Regions from separate parts of the Nonomuraea sp. CA-143628 genome, predicted to be linked through region 3. Evidence: riboswitches for the same ligand, from Rfam matches in the RefSeq annotation. Region 3 holds a riboswitch; each other region holds the start of a gene.
What was found. Region 3 has a riboswitch for cyclic di-AMP ahead of ACQP2T_RS16520 (C40 family peptidase). Riboswitches for the same ligand answer to the same signal wherever they lie in the genome.
Positions count from the first base shown of each region.

Region 1 (6,183 bases), 350 kb from region 3:
CCGGCAGCGCCGGGGCGGCCGAGCTGGGCGGGACCGCCAAACCCCCGATCAACGGACATGTCCGGATCGGCAGCACCACCAAGACCTTCACCGCGACCCTGGTGCTGCAACTGGTGGCCGAGGGCAAGGTCGAGCTGGACACCCCGGCGGCGCACTACCTGCCCGAGTTCGGGCTTGACGAGCGGATCACGGTGCGGATGCTGTTGCAGCACACCAGCGGGCTGTTCAACTTCAGCGGCGAGGTCTACGACGACGGGACGGTCGTCATGGGGATCCCCATCCCCTACGGCACCACGGGCAAGGAGTGGGTGGACAACCGGCTCAAGACCTACCGGCCGGAGGAACTGGTACGTCTGGCGTTGTCCAAGCCCGCGCGGTTCGAGCCGGGCACGGGCTGGAGCTACTCCAACACCAACTACGTGCTGGCCAGGCTGCTGATCGAGAAGGTCACCGGCCGTTCGGTCACCGAGGAGCTGCGCCGGCTGATCCTGGAGCCGCTCGGGCTGTCGGGCACCATGGTGCCCGACGCCTCACCGGAGATCCCCGCGCCGCACGCCCACGCCTACTACCGGTACGAGGACGCCGGTGAGCAGAAGACGATCGACATCACCCGCCAGAACCCCTCGTGGATCTCCGCCGGTGGTGACATGATCTCCACCCTCCAGGACCTCCACACGTTCGTCTCCGCGCTGCTGGGCGGCAGGCTCCTGCCGGCCCCGCTGCTGGCCGAGATGTGCGCCCCGCGCCCGACGGGCATCCCGAACATGGACTACGGCCTGGGAGTGTTCGTGGTGACCACGGACGGCGGCACGGTCATCTCCCACAACGGCGCCGCCGTGGGCCACGCGGCGCTGATGTCCAGCACACCTGACGGCAGCAAGACCCTCGTCGCCGCACTGAACTGCGTGGACGACGCCGACCTGTCCATCGCGGCGGCATTCCAGAACGCTCAGCAACGGCTCCTCAACGAGGTGTTCGGTGGTGGGCAGGCCGATCCGGCTTAGTCGCCGAGCTGGAGTACAAGGCAGGATTTGGCAGATGAACGGAGTCACGATCGGGCAGGCGGCGGCATTCGTCGATGTCACGGTGAAGACGGTGCGGCACTACCACAAGCTCGGCTTGGTGAAGGAGCCGGAACGCGACAGCTCCGGCTACCGGAGATACGGATCGGCCGAGTTGTTGCGGCTTGTGCAGGTGCGGACGCTGGCCGCCGCCGGGGTGCCCTTGGCCGAGATCGGGTCCCTGCTCGACGCTGACCCCGCGTTGTTCGCCGCCGCGCTCGCCGACGTCGAGCGGCAGCTCGACGATCGGATCGAGGAGTTGATCGCGCGGCGTGACACGCTGCGCCGGCTCGCCGACGGTGACCGGGCGCTGCTGCCCGACCGTGCTGTGGCGCTGCTGGAGCGGCTGTCCGGCCTCGGCTTCTCCGCGGCGGACGCGGCGGCCGCGCGGGAGGGCTGGGTGCTGGCCAGGGCCCTGGTCCCCGAGGGCTTCGACGACTACCTGTCTCATCTCGAGCATGCCCTCGAAGACACCCGGTTCGTCGCCTTGATCAAGCGTGGCGCCGAAGCCGCGGACTGGGAACCGGACGATCCGCGCATCGCCGAGCTCGCCACCGCGATGGCCGACCACTTCCTCGCCAATCCCGCACACCTGAAGATCGTGACCGGCCTGCAAGCCCGCACCGAGGCCGCGACCCGATACGAGCTGATCGCCCATCACGGCGAAGAGCGGGGATCGGCCGCGGCCCAGGGGATCGCGCTCGTCGAGACCAAGCTCCGCGCCGCCGGTGTCCGCATCCCCAGACCAGGCACCCACTGACCGCGCCCGGCCGGGCAGATCTAGAACATCGAGATGTGCACGTGGTCGAGGTGGTTCTGGGTGATGCTGCCGCGGTCGGACATCGAGCTCCACCCCGAGCCCTGGTTGATGCGCTGCTTCCAGATCACGTACTTGACCCCGAGCTTGTCCTTGTTCTCCAGCGCCCAGGCCGCCACGCGGTCGCCGAGTGCCTGGTTGGCCGCGCTGGGCATGCTGCCGCCGGTGCTCATCATGAAGTCGCACGCGCGCCCCAGCGGGTGCTCGCCGCCGCCGCCGTCCGAGCGGAAGCAGCCCACCTCGTACGGCAGCGCGAAGTCCTTCTGGATCAGCCCGCGGATCACCCGCATCCGGGCGGTGATGTTGTCGGTGCCTGAGGGCAGTTCGGGCGCCCAGCTGCCGTCCGAGCGGCGGCCGGGGCCGAACGGGATGAGGCCCTTCAGCTTCTTCTGGATGTCCTTGATGACGCCCTGCGCGTCGTCCCGCTGCTTGGCCACGTTGGCCGCGTCCTCGCGGATCTTCGCCTCCAGGGCGGTCGCCTGGTCCGCGGCCGCCTTCTTCTCGTCACGGGCGGTGGCCACGCCCTGCACGACCGCCTGTTGCTCGGCCGCGAGGTGGTCCAGCAACGCCGCGCTGGAGGCATCGGTCGGCAGAGTGAGGTTCGGCAGCGCGCCGGTGCCGTTCTGGTACTGCAGGCGCGCGAGCTCGGTGACCCGTTTCTGGGCTGTGACGAGCTGGGCCTCCGCCGTGGCCAGCCGTTTCTTGGTCGTTTCCGAATCCTGCTTGGCCTTGGCGAGTTCGACGCGCTTGAGGTTGTAGGTCTCGATGAGCTTGTCGACCTTCTTGTCCAGCTGCTTCAGTTCCGCGCGGAGCTGGGCCTCGCTGGGCTTGGGGGCGGCGGCGGCGGGCGTGGCCGTGAAGGCGCCGAAGGCCATGGAAGCGGTGGTGATGAGAGTGATGGCGAGACTCGAGGGGGACGCAGCCGCCACGAAGGGTTCCTCTCCCTATGCCGGCCGGGTTAGCTGACGGGTTCGGGCAGGGAGATGCCGCCTTACCACCTGAGTGGATTCACCCCAAGACGCGATGGGTCCCCGGCTCCCGGGCCACGCACCCGGGATTAGGCCAGCACCGACCGTTTCGGCCGGCGCTGAAAAGGGATATTAGTGGTAAATCCAAGGTCATGCGACTCCAAGCGGAAACCAATTAGAGATCTACCTGTGATTTAAGCATGCGTGCGGCTTCCTCCGGCAGGACATCGTTGACGAACGCGCCCATGGCCGACTCCGAGCCCGCCAGATACTTGAGTTTCCCGGGCGCCCGTCTGATGCTGAACAGCTCCAGGTGCAGATAGGCCAGGTCACGATCCTGCCGCACCGGTGCCTGGTGCCAGGCCGAGATGTACGGCATGGCGACGCCGAACAGCCCGTCGAGCGCCCGCAGCACGGAGGTGTAGAGCGGGGCGAAGGCGGCGCGTTCCTCCTCCGACAGCGCGGCCAGGTCCGGCACCTGCCGGTGCGGATAGACGTGCACCTCGAACGGCCAGCGGGCGGCGGCGGGCACGAACGCCGTCCACAGCTCGTTGGCCGCCACCACGCGCACCCCGGCGGCCCGCTCGGCCGCCAGCACGTCGGCGAAGAGGTTGCCGCCCCGATGCCGGGCGGCCGCGCCGAGCTGGAGCTTGGTCCGCGGGGTCACGTACGGGTAGGCGTAGATCTGCCCGTGCGGGTGTGGCAGCGTGATGCCGATCTCCTCGCCCCGGTTCTCGAAGCAGAACACCTGCTCGACGCCCTCGATCGCGGACAACTCGGCCGTACGGTCGGCCCACGCCTCCATGACCAGGCCCACCTGCTCGTCGGAGAGCCGCGAGAACGACGACGAATGCTCAGAGGTGAAGCACACCACCTCACACCGCCCCACCCCCGGCCGGACCTCACTCAGCCCCCCGACGTCCCCGTAAGTCCCGAAATTTCCGGAAAACGAGGGGAAGCGGTTCTCGAACACCGCCACGTCATAGTCGTACGCCGGGATCTCCGAAGCCCTCGTCTCGGACGACGGGCACAGCGGGCACTCGTCGGCAGGGGGCAGGAACGTACGCGTCTGGCGGTGCCCCGCCATCGCGATCCACTCCTCGGTGAGCGGGTCGTAGCGCAGCTCCGACGCCATCGGCCTGGGGTCGAGCGCCCGCCGGTCGATCGCGCTCCGGTCGGCGTCGTCGCGCCGGTCGAAGTAGATCAGCTCTCGGCCGTCGGCCAGGTGGGTGATGGTGCGTTTCACTGCGAGTCCTCCGCGATGATCAGTTCGCCGGCGCGTTCGCCCAGCTCCATGCGTGCTTCCTCGGGCAGCCCCGAGTCGCTGATGACCGCGTCCGCCTCGGTCAGATCGGCGATCGTGCTGATGCCGACCGTGTTCCACTTGGTGTGGTCGGCCGGGATGACCAGCCGGTGCGCCGCGTGCACCAGCTCCCTGTCGGTCTCCGACTCCAGCAGGTTGGGCGTGGTGAACCCGGCCCGCACGCTCATCCCGTGCACGCCGAGGAACAGCGTGTCCACGTGCAGCCGCCGGATCGCGGCCACCGCGACCGGGCCGACGAGGGCGTCGGACGGCGTGCGCACGCCGCCGGTCAGCACGACCGTGCGGTCGGCGCGCGGGTTGCGGTGGAAGACGTCGGCCACCGGGATCGAATTGGTGATGACCGTGAGCTCGGGCACCGAGATGAGGTGGTGGGCCAGGGCCCAGGTGGTGGTCCCGGCCGACAGTGCGACCGCGGTGCCGGGCCGGACGAACTGGGCGGCGCGGCGCGCGATGGCCTCCTTCTCCTGCTGCTGGCGGGCGGACTTGGCGGTGAAGCCCGGCTCCTCGGTCGAGCCGGGACCCAGCGCGGTCGCGCCGCCGTGCACCTTCTCCAGCAGCCCGCGCTCGGCGAGCACTTCGAGGTCGCGGCGGACCGTCATGTCGGAGACGCCGAGCTCGCGAACGAGGTCGGCCACCCGAACGCCGCCGCTGCTGCGCACGCGTTCGAGAATCGCCTGCTGGCGCTGCTGTGCGAGCACGCCCCCGCTCCTTCCAACAGATTCCACCAAATTATGACACGACTTTGTTGGGGAATGTTAGGTCGTACGGGTTGTGCGGTAGACCACAGCGCGAGACGTTGGGAAGCGGACCGATCACTGGAGGTATCCATGGCGAAGCGATCACGCAAGACCAAGGCGCGCAAGAAGAAGAAGGCCAACCACGGCAAGCGCCCGAACGCGAACTGACGGCCGGGCCCGGCCGCGGTGAGCTCCGTTCGTTCACCCCGGCCGGTGCGACGGCTCAGCTCGGGAGGCCGTGCAGGGCCTCGTCGATGCGCTCCTGCGGGAGCGGGTAGTCCTCCATGCTCCCCGACAGGTAGCGGTCATAGGCGGCCAGATCGAAGTGGCCGTGCCCGCACAACGCGGTCAGGATCACCTTCTCCTCGCCGCTCTCCCTGCACCGCAGCGCCTCGGCGATGGTCTCGGCCAGCGCGTGCGTCGGCTCGGGCGCGGGGACGATGCCCTCAGTACGGGCGAAGCGCACACCAGCCTCGAAGCACTCGGTCTGTGACCTGGTCACCGCCTCGAACAGGCCCAGCTCGTACATGTGCGACAGCAACGGCGACATGCCGTGATAACGCAGCCCGCCCGCGTGGATCGGGTCGGGCACGAACCCGTGGCCCAGCGTGTGCATCTTGAGCAGCGGCGTGAAGCCCGCCGCGTCGCCGAAGTCGTAGGCGTAGACGCCCCGCGTGAACGACGGGCACGCCTCGGGCTCGACGGCGCGCAGCGTGACGTCGAGGTTGCCGGCCAGCTTCTCGCGCAGGAACGGGAAGGTGAGCCCGGCGAAGTTCGAGCCGCCTCCGGTGCAGCCGATGATCAGGTCCGGCATCTCCTCCAGCTGGGCCAGCGCCTCCTCGCCGATGACGGTCTGGTGCATGAGCACATGGTTCAGTACCGAACCGAGCGCGTAGCGGGCATCCGGGTTCGCGCCGGCCACCTCGACCGCCTCGCTGATCGCGATGCCGAGGCTGCCGGGCGAGCCGGGGTCGTCGGCCAGCACCTTGCTGCCCGCACCGGTCATGGCCGAGGGGCTGGCGTGTACCGTCGCGCCGTACACCCGCATGAGCGAGCGCCGATAGGGCTTCTGATCGTAGGAGGCGCGGACCATCCAGATCTGGCACTCCAGATCGAACTGCGCACACGCGAACGCCAGCGCCGACCCCCACTGTCCCGCTCCGGTCTCCGTGGTGAGCAGCCGTACGCCTTCGCGGGCGTTGTAGTACGCCTGGGGGACGGCGGTGTTCGGCTTGTGGGACCCGGCGGGGGAGACGCCCTCGTACTTGTAGTAGAT
Region 1 covers NZ_CP192072.1:3,184,023-3,190,205, forward strand. Annotated here, with positions in the region: gene ACQP2T_RS14880 (serine hydrolase domain-containing protein) at 1-1,004, shown strand, start outside; gene ACQP2T_RS14885 (MerR family transcriptional regulator) at 1,039-1,821, shown strand; gene ACQP2T_RS14890 (coiled-coil domain-containing protein) at 1,842-2,807, opposite strand; cyclic di-AMP (ydaO/yuaA leader) riboswitch at 2,812-2,952, opposite strand; gene galT (galactose-1-phosphate uridylyltransferase) at 3,022-4,092, opposite strand; gene ACQP2T_RS14900 (DeoR/GlpR family DNA-binding transcription regulator) at 4,089-4,868, opposite strand; gene ACQP2T_RS14905 (50S ribosomal protein bL37) at 4,998-5,075, shown strand; gene ACQP2T_RS14910 (TrpB-like pyridoxal phosphate-dependent enzyme) at 5,131-6,183, opposite strand, start outside.
Region 1: linked by a shared signal. The riboswitch ahead of ACQP2T_RS14890 (coiled-coil domain-containing protein) and the one ahead of ACQP2T_RS16520 (C40 family peptidase) in region 3 are both predicted to bind cyclic di-AMP.

Region 2 (6,183 bases), 3.1 Mb from region 3:
CTAAGCCCAGCGGGTCCACAGTGCCCCTGGGGAGAGGGCTGTAAGGGCGGCTGTGATCCCTCATCGAGCCCCGAAGTGTGCCGACATATGGCGAGTACTTCACATACTGCCGATCATGTCAATGGCGATGGTCAGAGAGCGGTATTCGCTGGCTTGACGACCTTTCCAGAATGCGTTTACCGTCTGCGAGGACGAGCAGCAGCCCTGCTCGGACATAGACGTCTCGAGTTCTGCTGTTGGGGGGAGGGCTCCCGATGTATGTGCTCACTGAGGGCGTCGAGCTTAGCCACGCGGATCTGGCGTTGCTGGCGGAGCTTGCCAAGGGGGTCACGGTTGATCGGGTTGGCAGACGACTGGATATCAGCGGGCGCACGGTACGCCGGAGACTTCGGGGTATCTGCGATCGCATCGGCGTCGCCACCGCGATCGAGGCCGTTGCCTGGGCCGCCCGCCGTCAGCTCATCTGACCGCTCTATCGGCCCAGCCGCCCGGGCTCCAGCCGTCAGAGTGCTTGTCGTGGTGTCCGGAGGTCAGTCGGCGATGCGTACGGCGCCCGCGAACGGACGGCGGGCGATGGACGCGATGCGTACGACGTCGCCGGTCTGCGGCGCGTGGACCATCATGCCGCCGCCGATGTAGATGCCGACGTGGTGCAGGTCGCCATAGAAGAAGACCAGGTCGCCGGCGCGCAGCTCCTCCTTGGAGATGTGCCGTCCGGCCGTCCACTGGTCGCCGGTGTAGTGCGGCAGTGAGATGCCCACCCGCTGGTAGGCCGCCATCACGAGGCCGGAGCAGTCGTACGAGGTCGGCCCCTCGGCGCCCCAGACGTACGGCTTGAGCTGCTGCGTGAGCGCCCACCTGGCGGCCGTGGCCGCCTTGCCGGCGCCGATGACCGGCAGGTCGACCCGCGTGGCCCGGGTGCCGGGACGGCCCGCCTCGCCGATCGCCCGCTTGAAGAGGCTGCTCTCGACCTTGGTGACGAGACTGGTGATCTTGTCGCGCTTGGTGCCGAGGTCCTCGACGATCTTCTGGACCTCGTCGATGCGCGTCTTGGCGCTGGCTCTGGCCTCCTCGGCGGCCTGCCTGGCCGTGGTCACCTGGTTGACCTCGAAGCCCTGCTGCTGCTCCAGCGCGTAGGTGGTGGCCGCCCGGTCGAGGAAGTTCTCGGGGTCGTCGGAGGTGGCGAAGTTGAGTGGCTGGCCGAAGCCGCCGTTGATGTAGGCGCTCTGGGCCAGCAGCGCGGCCTTGGCGTGCTTGGCGGCCAGATCGGCCTCGCTGGTGGACAGCGTCTTCTGGGCCGCCTCAGCCGTCTTCTTGGCGGTCTTGAGCTTCTCTCGCTGGCCGTTGAACTGCTCGCTGAGCGTCTCGATCTCGGTGTGGAGCTCCTCGGCCTGCTTGGACAGGTCCTTCAGCGAGGGCTTGGGATCGGCGACGGCGGAGCCGACGGGTATGGCGAAGAGGAGGGTGGCGATGGTCGCCGCGATGACACCCAGTCGGGTGGGGATCTTCCGGAGCTCCGGAGGGCGGGCGTGAGCGCCTGCCGGCTTCCCCTCGCGATCGCGGGTCTGCTTCACCAACCAGCTCCTCTCATCGGCGCCTACCGGGTTAGCTGACGGGTTCGGGCCGGAGCAGCCCTACCGAACGACTCGCTCGGATTCACCCCATGGGTGGTGGCGTCGGGATGAGGTCGCCACCGGCGGGTCCCCGGCTCCCCTTACGGGGATTGGGCGCGTCTCCACGCTGGCTCGCGTGAGTGACATCGTCGCTGGACACTAGTGCACTCCGGGTTCGTGCTCAACCAGAACTGCCAAGTCTGTAGAGGTTTCGCAACCGAAGGGTCACGAGGTGGTCTCGTGCCTGCCGGTGCTGAACAAACTTTATGTCCTTTTTGCACCAAGTTCGCCAAGACATGGAAGCCTGTCGGCCAAGGGGATCCCTCATCGTGCTCGATCAACCACGAGATGTCATGAGATGGGAGAGACGTCAGAGTTAGGGGGAGGCCGTAATCGGATCTGTACGCTGGAGACCCATGGAGCAGGTCGCCGAAGTGACAGTCCCGGACACGGAAGTCGTCGTCCGGCGTGCCCGCACGCCGGATGTCAGGACGATCCGTCTCCTGGTCGACACCTACGCGGGCGCCGGGCCCCGGCTTCTGGAGAAGGCCACCGTCACTCTGTACGAGGACGTGCAGGAGTTCTGGATCGCCGAGCGCGGCGGCCAAGTGGTCGGTTGCGGCGCGCTGCACGTGCTTTGGGAGGATCTCGCGGAGATTCGCACGGTGGCCGTCGATCCGGAGTTCCGAGGCTTCGGAATCGGGCACCGGATCGTCTCTTCCTTGATCAAAACGGCCCGGGAACTCGGCCTGCGCCGGGTTTTCTGTCTGACTTTTGAGGTGGATTTTTTCGCGAGGCATGGATTCCGTCCCGTACAGGGCACTCCGGTCTCACCCGAGGTCTATGCGGAGCTGCTGGCCTCGTACGACGAGGGTGTCGCCGAGTTCCTCGACCTCGAACACGTCAAGCCCAACACCCTGGGGAACACCCGCATGCTTCTCCACCTGACATCGGGTGACGCGGACCTTGACTAATGGGAAAGGTGATTGTTGATACCTATGTCGATACGTTGGGCAGCACAGGCATGTGTCCTGACACGTGCCACATGCGCACTCGAAGCGAGGTGACACGGTGAGCACCGGACAGCCGCCGTATCCACAGGACGAATCCGGCGAGAACTCTGCGCCTGGCGGATCTGAATACGGACATCACAACGCGGGCCGTCCCTATGGCGAGCCCGACCCGGATGCGACGGTCGTTGGCTACCGGGCGGACGACGCCTACGGTCAGCAACCCAACTACGGGCAACAGCAGCCGGGCTACGGCCAGCAGCCGCAGTACGGTCAGCAGCAGCAGCCGGGCTACGGCCAGCAGCCGCAGCAACCGCAGTACGGGCAACAGCCCCAGTACGGGCAGCAGCCCGGCTACGGCCAGCAACCGGAATACGGCCAGCAGCCCAGTTACGGTGGGCAACCCGGATACGGTCAGCAGCAGGCTTCGGGTCAGCAACCCGACTACGGCCAGCCCAACTACGGTCAGCAGCCGCAATCGCAACCCGGTTACGGCCAGCAACCGCAGTCTCAGCCTGGATACGGCCAGCAACCCAGTTACGGGCAGCAGCAGCCGTCCCAGCCGGGCTACGGGCAGCAGCAGCCGTCGCAACCCGGCTACGGGCAGCAGCAGTACGGCCAGCAGCCCCCGTCGGGCCAGCAGCCCGGCTATGGTCAGCAGCCCCAGTACGGCCAGCAGCCCGGTTATGGGCAGCAGCAGCCGTCCCAGCCGGGCTATGGCCAGCAGCAGCCGTCACAACCCGGCTACGGCCAGCAGCAGTACGGCCAGCCTGACTACGGTCAGCAGCAGCAGTACGGCCAGCCCGCCTACGGCCAGCCCCAGTACGGCCAGCAGCCCGGCTACGGGCAGCAGCAGCCGCACGGGGTCCAACCGCCCGGCGCCCCGGCCCCGCTCGCCGAGTGGTGGCAGCGGCTCGTGGCGAGGATCATCGACGGTGTCATCTTCGGCATCGCGAACTGGGTGATCGGTCTCGTCTTCGGGGCCATCCTGCTCTCCAGCTACAACTCCGTGACCGGCGTCTCAAGCGGCCTGCTGGGGGCGACCGCCTACGCTGCCGTCATCGCCATCGTGATGACGGCGGTGTACGTCGCCTACGAGTTCTTCATGACCAAGATGAGCGGCCAGACGGTCGGCAAGATGGTCATGGGGATCAAGATCGTGCCGACGGGCACCATGCTGCCTCCGGGCGGCCTGTCGAACGACGTGGCGCTCAAGCGGGCCGGCATCACCTGGGGTGGATACATCCTCGGCATCATCCCGTGGGTCGGGTCGCTGCTCGGCGGGATCGTCGTCGCCCTGAACGGCGCCTCCCAGCTCTGGGACAAGCCGCTGCAGCAGACGTTCGCCGACAAGTTCAGCAACACGGTGGTAGTGAAGATCAAGTAGTCTTCGCGGACGCGAAACAGAGGCCGGCCCGTGGCTGGCCTCTGTTTTGTATGTGCGGGCGGCGGCAAAATGGGTAGCGGTCGGTTCGCCGAAGGGGCGAGGTGGGTTATGACCGGGTTGCCGCCGTGGAGTGACGCCGTCCCCGCGGAATGGTGGGAACGCCTGGCCGCCCGGCTCATTGAAGCCCTCGTCTTCGGTGTCTTCTATTACATTCTGTTCGTCGCGCTGTGGGGCGGCTTCCGAACTGTCGGGTTGCTGGAGGTGTTCGACGGCCGGTTGCCCGGCGTGTTCGCCTGGCTGCTCGGTGGGCTGGGATATACGGTCTATGACTGGGCCGCGCATTCCATGAGCGGCCGTACGTTCGGCAAGGCGATCATGAGGATTCGCCTCGAACCGAGCGGCCTTCGGCGCGGTGCACTGCTGAAACGAGCCCTGGTCTATCCGGGAGCGGCGATGGTCATGGGCATTCCGGTGCTCAATGTGCTGGCCGGAATCTTCGTCTTCGGCGTCGGGATCCTCATCTTGATCGACAAGCCGCTGCAGCGTGGGCCGCACGACCGGCTCGCCGGAACGCGGGTGATCAAAGATCTCCGCTGAGCCTTGTGGGCCTGGACAGAAGTCTTTCCGCAAAATTTTCGCTTGATCCGGTAAGGAGCCTGGAGAGACTGGCATTAGGCTATGGGGCGTCCGGGTTGCCGGATGTTGGCGCACATGGCACATGGACGGCATCCATGTACCACTATGGTCAGGTGCGGGCGGTTGTCCACCTCGTGAGGCATGAGGGGCGCTCATGCCCAGGCCGCTTGTGGATAAAGCGCCCATCGAAACCCCCGTCCGCTGTGGAGGCGAGGACGAATGCAGGCCGTTACCGACGTATTGTCAGCGCTGATCCCGCCGGTGGTGGTGGGCGCCGCCTTCATCTTTGGCGTAGTGAAGTTGGTCCGATCCGAGGCCGCTGGACGCCGTCCAAACCCCCAGGATCAGGCCGAGAACCACAACTGAGCCGCAACTGAGCCGCCGCTCAGCAGAATCTCTCTAGCGCTGAATTGTCTCCGCGCCTTTCCGGGTATATGTTTGCCCTGGCGAATGAAACAATGCTCCGCGAAAGGATTGCGTAGATGGCCAAGCAGATCCAGGAGATTCTCATCGATGACCTCGATGGGGGCGAGGCCAATGAGACGGTCAGCTTCGCTATTGACGGCTCCTCCTATGAGATTGACCTGAGCGACCTTAACGCCAAGAAGCTGAGGGACGCGCTCACGCCTTTCGTACAGCACGCTCGTCGGTCCGGTGCCGTGACCACGCGTCGGCGCGGTCGCGGCGGGCAGCGTGCGATGAGCCGCGAGAAGAGCTCGGAGATCCGGCAGTGGGCCAAGGCTCACGGTCTGCCGGTGAGCGAGCGTGGCCGAATCGCCTCTACCGTGGTGGAGAAGTACGAACAAGCTCACTAGAGAGCCATCTCCTGACCATGCGCTTATGCCGCTCGCCTAAGAACCCCGGCGAACGCCATAAGCGCATGATCATTTATAGCTGTCTCTCAAATGCTGGACGGTTCGTGACGGCGATCTTCTAATCGCCCATATGTGATCATTTTGGGCTGCCCGCTCGGTCGATTCCGGGCGGTTTTCTGGCATGGTGCGTTCCAGCCCCCGTGTGGGCTCCCCGGTGCGGCGACGGTCTGGATCGGTAACCGTGACCGTCCGGATCGGTAACCTCGCTGACCGGACCGGCGATTTCGCGGCCCGCGCGTGCCGTCCCGGGATCGGGATTTCGCGGCCTGCCGGGTGCCGTGGTGCGATCGGGATTCCGCGACTCGCGAGTGCCGTACCACGATCGATTGGCGGCGGGCGCGCTTCCTTACATAGGATGTTCGGGTATGGCTCACGGATGAGGCATCGGCGATGCGCGGGCGGGCTCTCTCCCCGGCACCGGCCGCAAGCCGATCCATGTTGATCTGCCGACGTCGTGGCGACCAATTCCAGGCGCTTCACGAGAGCGTCCTAAACATCGTTCGCTTGCGGCGTATCGGGAACACGTAACCCCCGATCGGTAGTTGGATAGAGGGTGAACGCCCTGCTCCCGGGGAACGTCTCTGCTATAGAGCGTGTCAGTGGCAGTGGGCACGGTTCGCCGAGCCAGGGCTAGCATGCGGGATGACGGGACCGGATTTACC
Region 2 covers NZ_CP192072.1:388,555-394,737, forward strand. Annotated here, with positions in the region: gene ACQP2T_RS01885 (LuxR C-terminal-related transcriptional regulator) at 255-467, shown strand; gene ACQP2T_RS01890 (C40 family peptidase) at 531-1,574, opposite strand; cyclic di-AMP (ydaO/yuaA leader) riboswitch at 1,580-1,740, opposite strand; gene ACQP2T_RS01895 (amino-acid N-acetyltransferase) at 2,030-2,587, shown strand; gene ACQP2T_RS01900 (RDD family protein) at 2,685-4,010, shown strand; gene ACQP2T_RS01905 (RDD family protein) at 4,119-4,607, shown strand; gene ACQP2T_RS01910 (histone-like nucleoid-structuring protein Lsr2) at 5,129-5,461, shown strand.
Region 2: linked by a shared signal. The riboswitch ahead of ACQP2T_RS01890 (C40 family peptidase) and the one ahead of ACQP2T_RS16520 (C40 family peptidase) in region 3 are both predicted to bind cyclic di-AMP.

Region 3 (6,183 bases):
CCGGCCGCTTACATGGCCGGGTCGATCAGGAACAGCGCGCCGCTCAACGAGGCCGCGCTCGACGATTGGGCGGACTGGACCGCGGCCCGCGACGCCGAATACCACCTCGGCGCGACCGGGAAGCAGGTGCGAGCCCGGGTCGAGGACCTGATCGAACAGTCGGCCAGGTCGCCGATCCGCATCGGCGAGCACCTCCTCGACGAGCGTTTTCTGCCCATGACGCTGTTCACGCTGCTGCCCGACGCCCGCTACAACCCCTACCTGGCCGGACGGGTGCGGCAGATCGCCGACGCGGCCGCGGGCAAGGCGATCCAGCCCAGCAAGGACTTCGACGACGAACTGCGCTTCATGCTGAAGGGGCAGCCGCGGGACCTGTCCAGCCAGGCGGCCGTGATCTGCGGCGACGCCGCCGTCCCGCGCGATCCGGAATGGTACTGGCGCAACATCCAGCACAGCCGGGCCGACCAGCCGGTGTTCGGACCGTACGCGAACAACATCACGGCGTGCGCGTTCTGGGCGCCGCCCCGCGAGCCCAGAACCATCGTGCGCAACGATGTCCCCGCCCTGATCGTCCAGGCCACCCGCGACACCCGCACCGTCTACCAGGAAGGCGTGAACCTGCACCGGGCGATGTCCGCCTCCCGCCTGGTCACCCTTCAGGATGTGCGCATGCACGGCATCTTCGGCCGCCTGCCGAACATCTGCGTGGAGAACGCGGTGAACACCTACTTCGGCGACGGCACCCTGCCCGCCGCCGACATCACCTGCCACTCGCCGCTTTCCAGCCGGGCGAAGTAGCTGCCTTGTGCCCGTAGGATGACCGGCTGGACCTGATCGCCGGCCGGCTGGGCCGGCGTCAGCCCCGTACGACACGAGAGGCACAGCACCATGGCGAACCGGGACGCCACCGCGCTCGATGACCCGGTGGGCGCATCGCTGCGCGGTCACCACGCGCACCATGCCCGCCGGCTCGGCGGAGCGGCCACCTACCAGCCGGATGTCGCGACCTTCTCCGCGGTGACCGCCGACCCGGATCAGCGGGAGTGGGCCGACCTCGCCCGGCTGCTCGGCCGCGGCGAGCTCGCCGACATGTTCAGCTGCGCGTCGGTGCCACCGCCGGACTGGGAGCCGGTCTTCGTCCTCGAAGGCCGCCAGATGACCTGGTCCGGCGGCAGTCGCCGCCCCGCCGAGACCGGCACCGAGGTGGTCGAACTCGACAGGGACAGCGTGCCCGAGATGCTCGACCTCGTCGCGCGGGCCAAGCCGGGGCCGTTCTGGCCGCGTACCCGCGAACTCGGCACCTATCTCGGCGTCCGCGACAACGGCACCCTGGTGGCGATGGCGGGTGAGCGACTCCGGCCGCCGGGGTGGACAGAGATCAGCGCCGTCTGCACCGCCCCCGAGGCACGCGGGCGAGGCCATGCCGCCCGCTTGGTCGGTGCGCTCGTCACGCGGATCGTGGCTCGTGACGAACGGCCCTTCATCCACGTGGCCGAGGCGAACACCGGCGCGATCGCCCTGTACGAGCGGCTCGGCTTCGAGACCCGCAAGCCCGTGACCTTCCGGGGGTTCCGCACGCCGTGACGGCTTCCGTCGCTGAGCCGGGGCGCTAGCGGACCTTGATCTGCAGGGCCCCCGCCGTTGGCCGCAGGCTGGTGGCCAGCATGGCGGTCTTGCGTTGCTCGATGGAGAGCCGCACGCCCTTGGGGTCCGGCCGTACGGCGCCCGCGAACGAGTCCCTGCGCCAGTCGGAGAGCTTCTCCTCCTTGACCACGTCTCCGGTGTGCGGTGCGTGCACCATGTATCCGGGTTTCGAGATCATTCCCACGTGCCCGAGCCCGTGGAAGAAGACCAGGTCGCCTGGCTTGAGGTGGTCCCAGGAGATCTTCTTGGAGTACGCGGCGTACTGCTCCGTCGTGGTGCGCGGCAACTCGATCCCGGCGCGCTCGTACGCCCTGAGCATGAGCCCGGAGCAGTCGTAGCCGCTGTCGCTGGTTCCGCCCCAGACGTACGGGATGCCGCGCTTCTTCATGGCGAACTTGAGGGCGACCTTCCAGGCCGGAGTGGTCTGGCTTATCGGCTGGACGGGCTTGCTCTCGGTGCCGGCAGGGGTGGTGGGGCCGGCAGGGGTGGTGGGGCCGGCAGGGGTGGTGGGGTCGGCCGGGGTGGTGGGGGCGGCGTGAGCCGGAGCGGCCAGAGTGAGCCCGGCGACGGCAGCCGCCAGGCAGATGGCGAGGGGAGCCACTGCTGTGTCCTTCCATACGGCCTACCGGGTTAGCTGACGGGCTCGGGCCTGGAAGTGGCCCTACGGCGATGCCGATTCGCCCCAGAGGGAACTTGGGTCCCCGGCTCCACGCGGGTGAGTGGATTAGGCGGGACGAACACTAACAAAACGGTCAAAGGCTTGTAAACTGTCTAAAATCGGGCAGTCAACGAGGCGGGCATGACATGGCAGGTAATCGACACCACCCCGGCGGGCCAGGTAGAACCGGCCACTATGCACATGGATCAGCCGATAGGGGACCTACTGCGGGACTGGCGGCACCGGCGCGGGCTCACGCAGCTCGACCTGGCCCTCCAGGCCGACGTGTCCGCGCGCCACGTCAGCTTCGTCGAGACCGGGCGGACGATCCCCAGCCGGTCCATGGTGTCGCGCCTGGCCGAGCAGCTCGATGTGCCGCTCCGTGCGCGCAACCGGTTGCTGCTCGCGGCCGGGTACGCGCCCATCTACCCCGAGCGCCCGCTTGACGACCCCGACCTGGGCAAGGCGCACGAGGCGCTCCAGCGGATCCTGCGCGGGCACGAGCCGTATCCGGCGATGGCTCTGGACCACCGGTGGAACCTGCTCCTGGCCAACGACGCCATGAACGTCTTCCTCGACGACGTGGCCCCGGCCCTCCTGGAGCCGCCGGTGAACATGATGCGACTCGGCCTGCACCCGGACGGGTTCGCGCCGCGCGTGCGGAACCTGGCGCAGGTTCGCGGGTTCCTGCTGCCCCGGCTCGCCAGGCAGGTCACCCGTGCGGGGGATCCGGAGCTGAGCGCGCTCTACGAGGAGCTGCTGGCCTATGGAGACGATGGCGAGGCGCCGCTGCCCGACCCCGCCGACATCGCGCTGCCCGTACGGATCACGCATCGGGGGGACGAGCTCTGCTTCTTCAGTACGATCACGACGTTCGGCGCGGCGTTCGACATCACCCTCGAAGGGGTCGCCGTCGAGGCGTACTTCCCCGCCGACGACGAGACCACACGGCTGATCGGGAACCGTTGATGCCGCCGCCGGATGGTGCGGGCCCGCCGCGCGGGCGGCTGACGTCCGCTGACGTCAGCGATGCCGGCTGCCGTTCGTGGCGCCGGGTGGCGTCAGTACGCGGCGGTGAACCTGACCCGGTGGTGCGTGGGTCGTTCCGCCTCGTCCAGCAGCACGACCGCGAGGTCCTCCATGGAGATCGCCGAGTTCCCCTCGGCGTCCATGAGCAGCTCGTCGGCCCCCAGCCGGTAGACGCCGGTACGTTCGCCCGGCGCCAGCAGCGCGGCCGGACTCAGGTACGCCCAGTCCACACCGGTCTCCGCGCGGCATGCCTTGAGCTGGTCGTCGCAGGCCAGCGCGATGTCACGGTAGGCGTCGGACATGAAGCGCGGGTCGTCGAGCACGGTACGCCCGCCGGACCCGGGAACGGTCAGCCCGGCCGCCCCGCCGACGAGCAGCAGCCGGACGCCGGTCCCCGCGAGCCCCGCCAGCAGCGCCTTGGCGGTCGTGACGAGATCGTGCTCGCGGCCGGTGGGCGGGCGGGTCGCGCTGATCACGAGATCCCGACCGGTGCCGAGCCTGGTCACGTCCTCGACATGAGCGGCGTCGCCGACCTGGGGATGGGCGCCGGGGTGCAGTGACGGGAAGCGGGCCGGGTCGCGTACGACGGCGGTGACCTCGTGGCCACGGGACAGCGCCTCGGCCACCACGCGAGAGCCGACGCTGCCCGCCGCTCCGAACACGGTGATGCGCATGCTTTCTCCTTGATCGGCAGTAAGAGATGAAGGGGTGGGGATCGGACGGTCAGGGGGTGGGGATCAGACGATCACCGGCGTGCGCGTCCGCTTGACCTGACGGCTTCTGCTCTGGGCTGTTACGAGGGTCTGGGTCGTTATGAGGCTCTGGGCCGCGACGAGGGCGGCTGGTCTGGGCCGCGATGAGGGCCGCCACGACGACGAGCCCGCCCACGATCTGGGCGATGGTGAGCGACTGGCCGAGGGCGAGCCAGCCCAGCGCGGTGGCCACCAACGGGCTGAGCAGGCCGAGGAAGGTGACGTGGGTGGGGGAGAGGGCGCGGATCCCCCGGAACCACAGGGAGTAGGCGACGGCCGAGCCGATGACGGCGAGGTAGGCGTACCCGGTCAGGTTGGCCGGGGTCAGTGCGGCGGGCGGCGGTCCTTCGACGAGGAGGGCCACCGGGAGCAGCAGCAGGCCGCCGGCCACCAGCTGCCAGCCGGTGGTCGCGAGCAGGGGCGCCGGTGAGGTCCACCGCTTGCTGAGGACGACTCCGGTGGCCATGACGATCGCGCCCCCGGCCGCCGCGGCGATGCCGACGGCGTCCAACCGGGCGTCGGCCCGCAGTACGAGGAGGCTGACACCGGCCACACCCGCCACGGCGGCGATCGCCGTACGCGCGGACAGGCGCTCGCCGAGCAGGCCGGAGGACAGGCCGGCGACCAGGAGGGGCTGCACCGCGCCGATGGTCGCGGCCACCCCGCCGGGCAGCCGGTACGCGCCGATGAACAGCAGCGCGAAGAACAAGCCGATGTTGAGCGCGCCGAGCGCGAACGCGCGCCACCACCACACTCCTTGCGGCAGGCGCCGGGTGAGCAGGAGGAGCAGCAGCCCGGCGGGCAGGGCCCGGACGACCGCGGCCAGGAGCGGGCGGCCGGGCGGCAGCAGTTCGGTGGTGACGAGGTAGGTGGTCCCCCAGAAGGCCGGGGCCAGCGCGGTCACCATGATCAGGGCAAGTCGATTTCTTAGCACTAAGACAATGTATCTCACCGCTAAGACATCCGATAGGGTGGAGTTGTGACTGATCATGTTGACCGGGTGCTGGAGCAGTGGGCCGAGCAGCGGCCTGACCTGGATGTGTCGCCGATGGCGATCATCGGGCGGCTGTCACGGCTGTCGCGGCTGATCGGCACGGAGCTGACCCGTACGTTCAGCGCTCACGGGCTCGACTCGGCGTCGTTCGACGTGCTCGCCACGCTGCGGCGCAATGGACGGTCGTTGACCCCGGCCGAGCTCATGAAGTCGGCCATGGTCACCTCGGGGGCGATCACCCAGCGCCTCGACCGCCTCCAGTCCCGGGGCCTGGTGTCCCGTACGCCCAGCGAGAAGGACGGCCGAGTCGTCTATGTCGCCCTCACCGAAGAGGGGCGGGAGCTGATCGACCGGGTGTTGCCCGATCACGTCGAGACCGAGCGCCGCCTGCTCGCCGCGCTCCCCGAGCCCCGGCGCGCCGCCCTGGCCGGCGAGCTCAAGGAGCTCCTGGAGTCACTGGGCGACACGCTGGACTGAACGGCGAACACCGCATGCCGGGGGATCGCTCAGACGGGTGGGACGAGGGTGAAGTATCGGTCCAGCACGGCCCGGTCACCGTGCACGTCGAGCCGCTCGTACGGGATGCGGTGCCACAGGAACAGCATGAGGTCCGACGCGGTCCCGACCACCTCCACGTCACAGCCGTCCGATTCCACGTCGGCCCCTTCTACGTGGCTCACGTCGGTCTCGTCTACGAGGCTCACGTCATCTCCGTCGAAGCGGACCGTCCACCGCCCCGGCCCGTCGCTCTGCCGGAAGCCGTACGTCTCTCCCGCTCCGGGCGGCGCCGCCGTCCAGGCCCGCCGGGCCGGGGCCATCACCTCGAGCGTCTGCCCCACCGCGTCGGCCGCCAGCTCCGCGTCCATCGGCCCGGCGGTCCCCGCCACCATTTCGGCATCCCAGCGGTGGATGGCCGCCTCGATCGTCTGCATCCGCAACCAGAATCCGACGCTCTGCTCACCCGACCACGTCCACACCGGCACACCCGGATCCGTGGTGGCGAACGCGGCCCCCAGCTTGGCGGCGCCCTCCGCGAACCAGTCGAGCAGCCCGGCCGGCAGCGGCCCGGTCGCCGGTGCCCCCGCCGGATCCGGCCAGCCCACCGG
Region 3 covers NZ_CP192072.1:3,535,716-3,541,898, forward strand. Annotated here, with positions in the region: gene ACQP2T_RS16510 (alpha/beta fold hydrolase) at 1-798, shown strand, start outside; gene ACQP2T_RS16515 (GNAT family N-acetyltransferase) at 889-1,584, shown strand; gene ACQP2T_RS16520 (C40 family peptidase) at 1,610-2,245, opposite strand; cyclic di-AMP (ydaO/yuaA leader) riboswitch at 2,249-2,385, opposite strand; gene ACQP2T_RS16525 (helix-turn-helix domain-containing protein) at 2,444-3,271, shown strand; gene ACQP2T_RS16530 (NAD(P)-dependent oxidoreductase) at 3,364-4,005, opposite strand; gene ACQP2T_RS16535 (EamA family transporter) at 4,055-5,017, opposite strand; gene ACQP2T_RS16540 (MarR family winged helix-turn-helix transcriptional regulator) at 5,063-5,554, shown strand; gene ACQP2T_RS16545 (maleylpyruvate isomerase family mycothiol-dependent enzyme) at 5,584-6,183, opposite strand, start outside.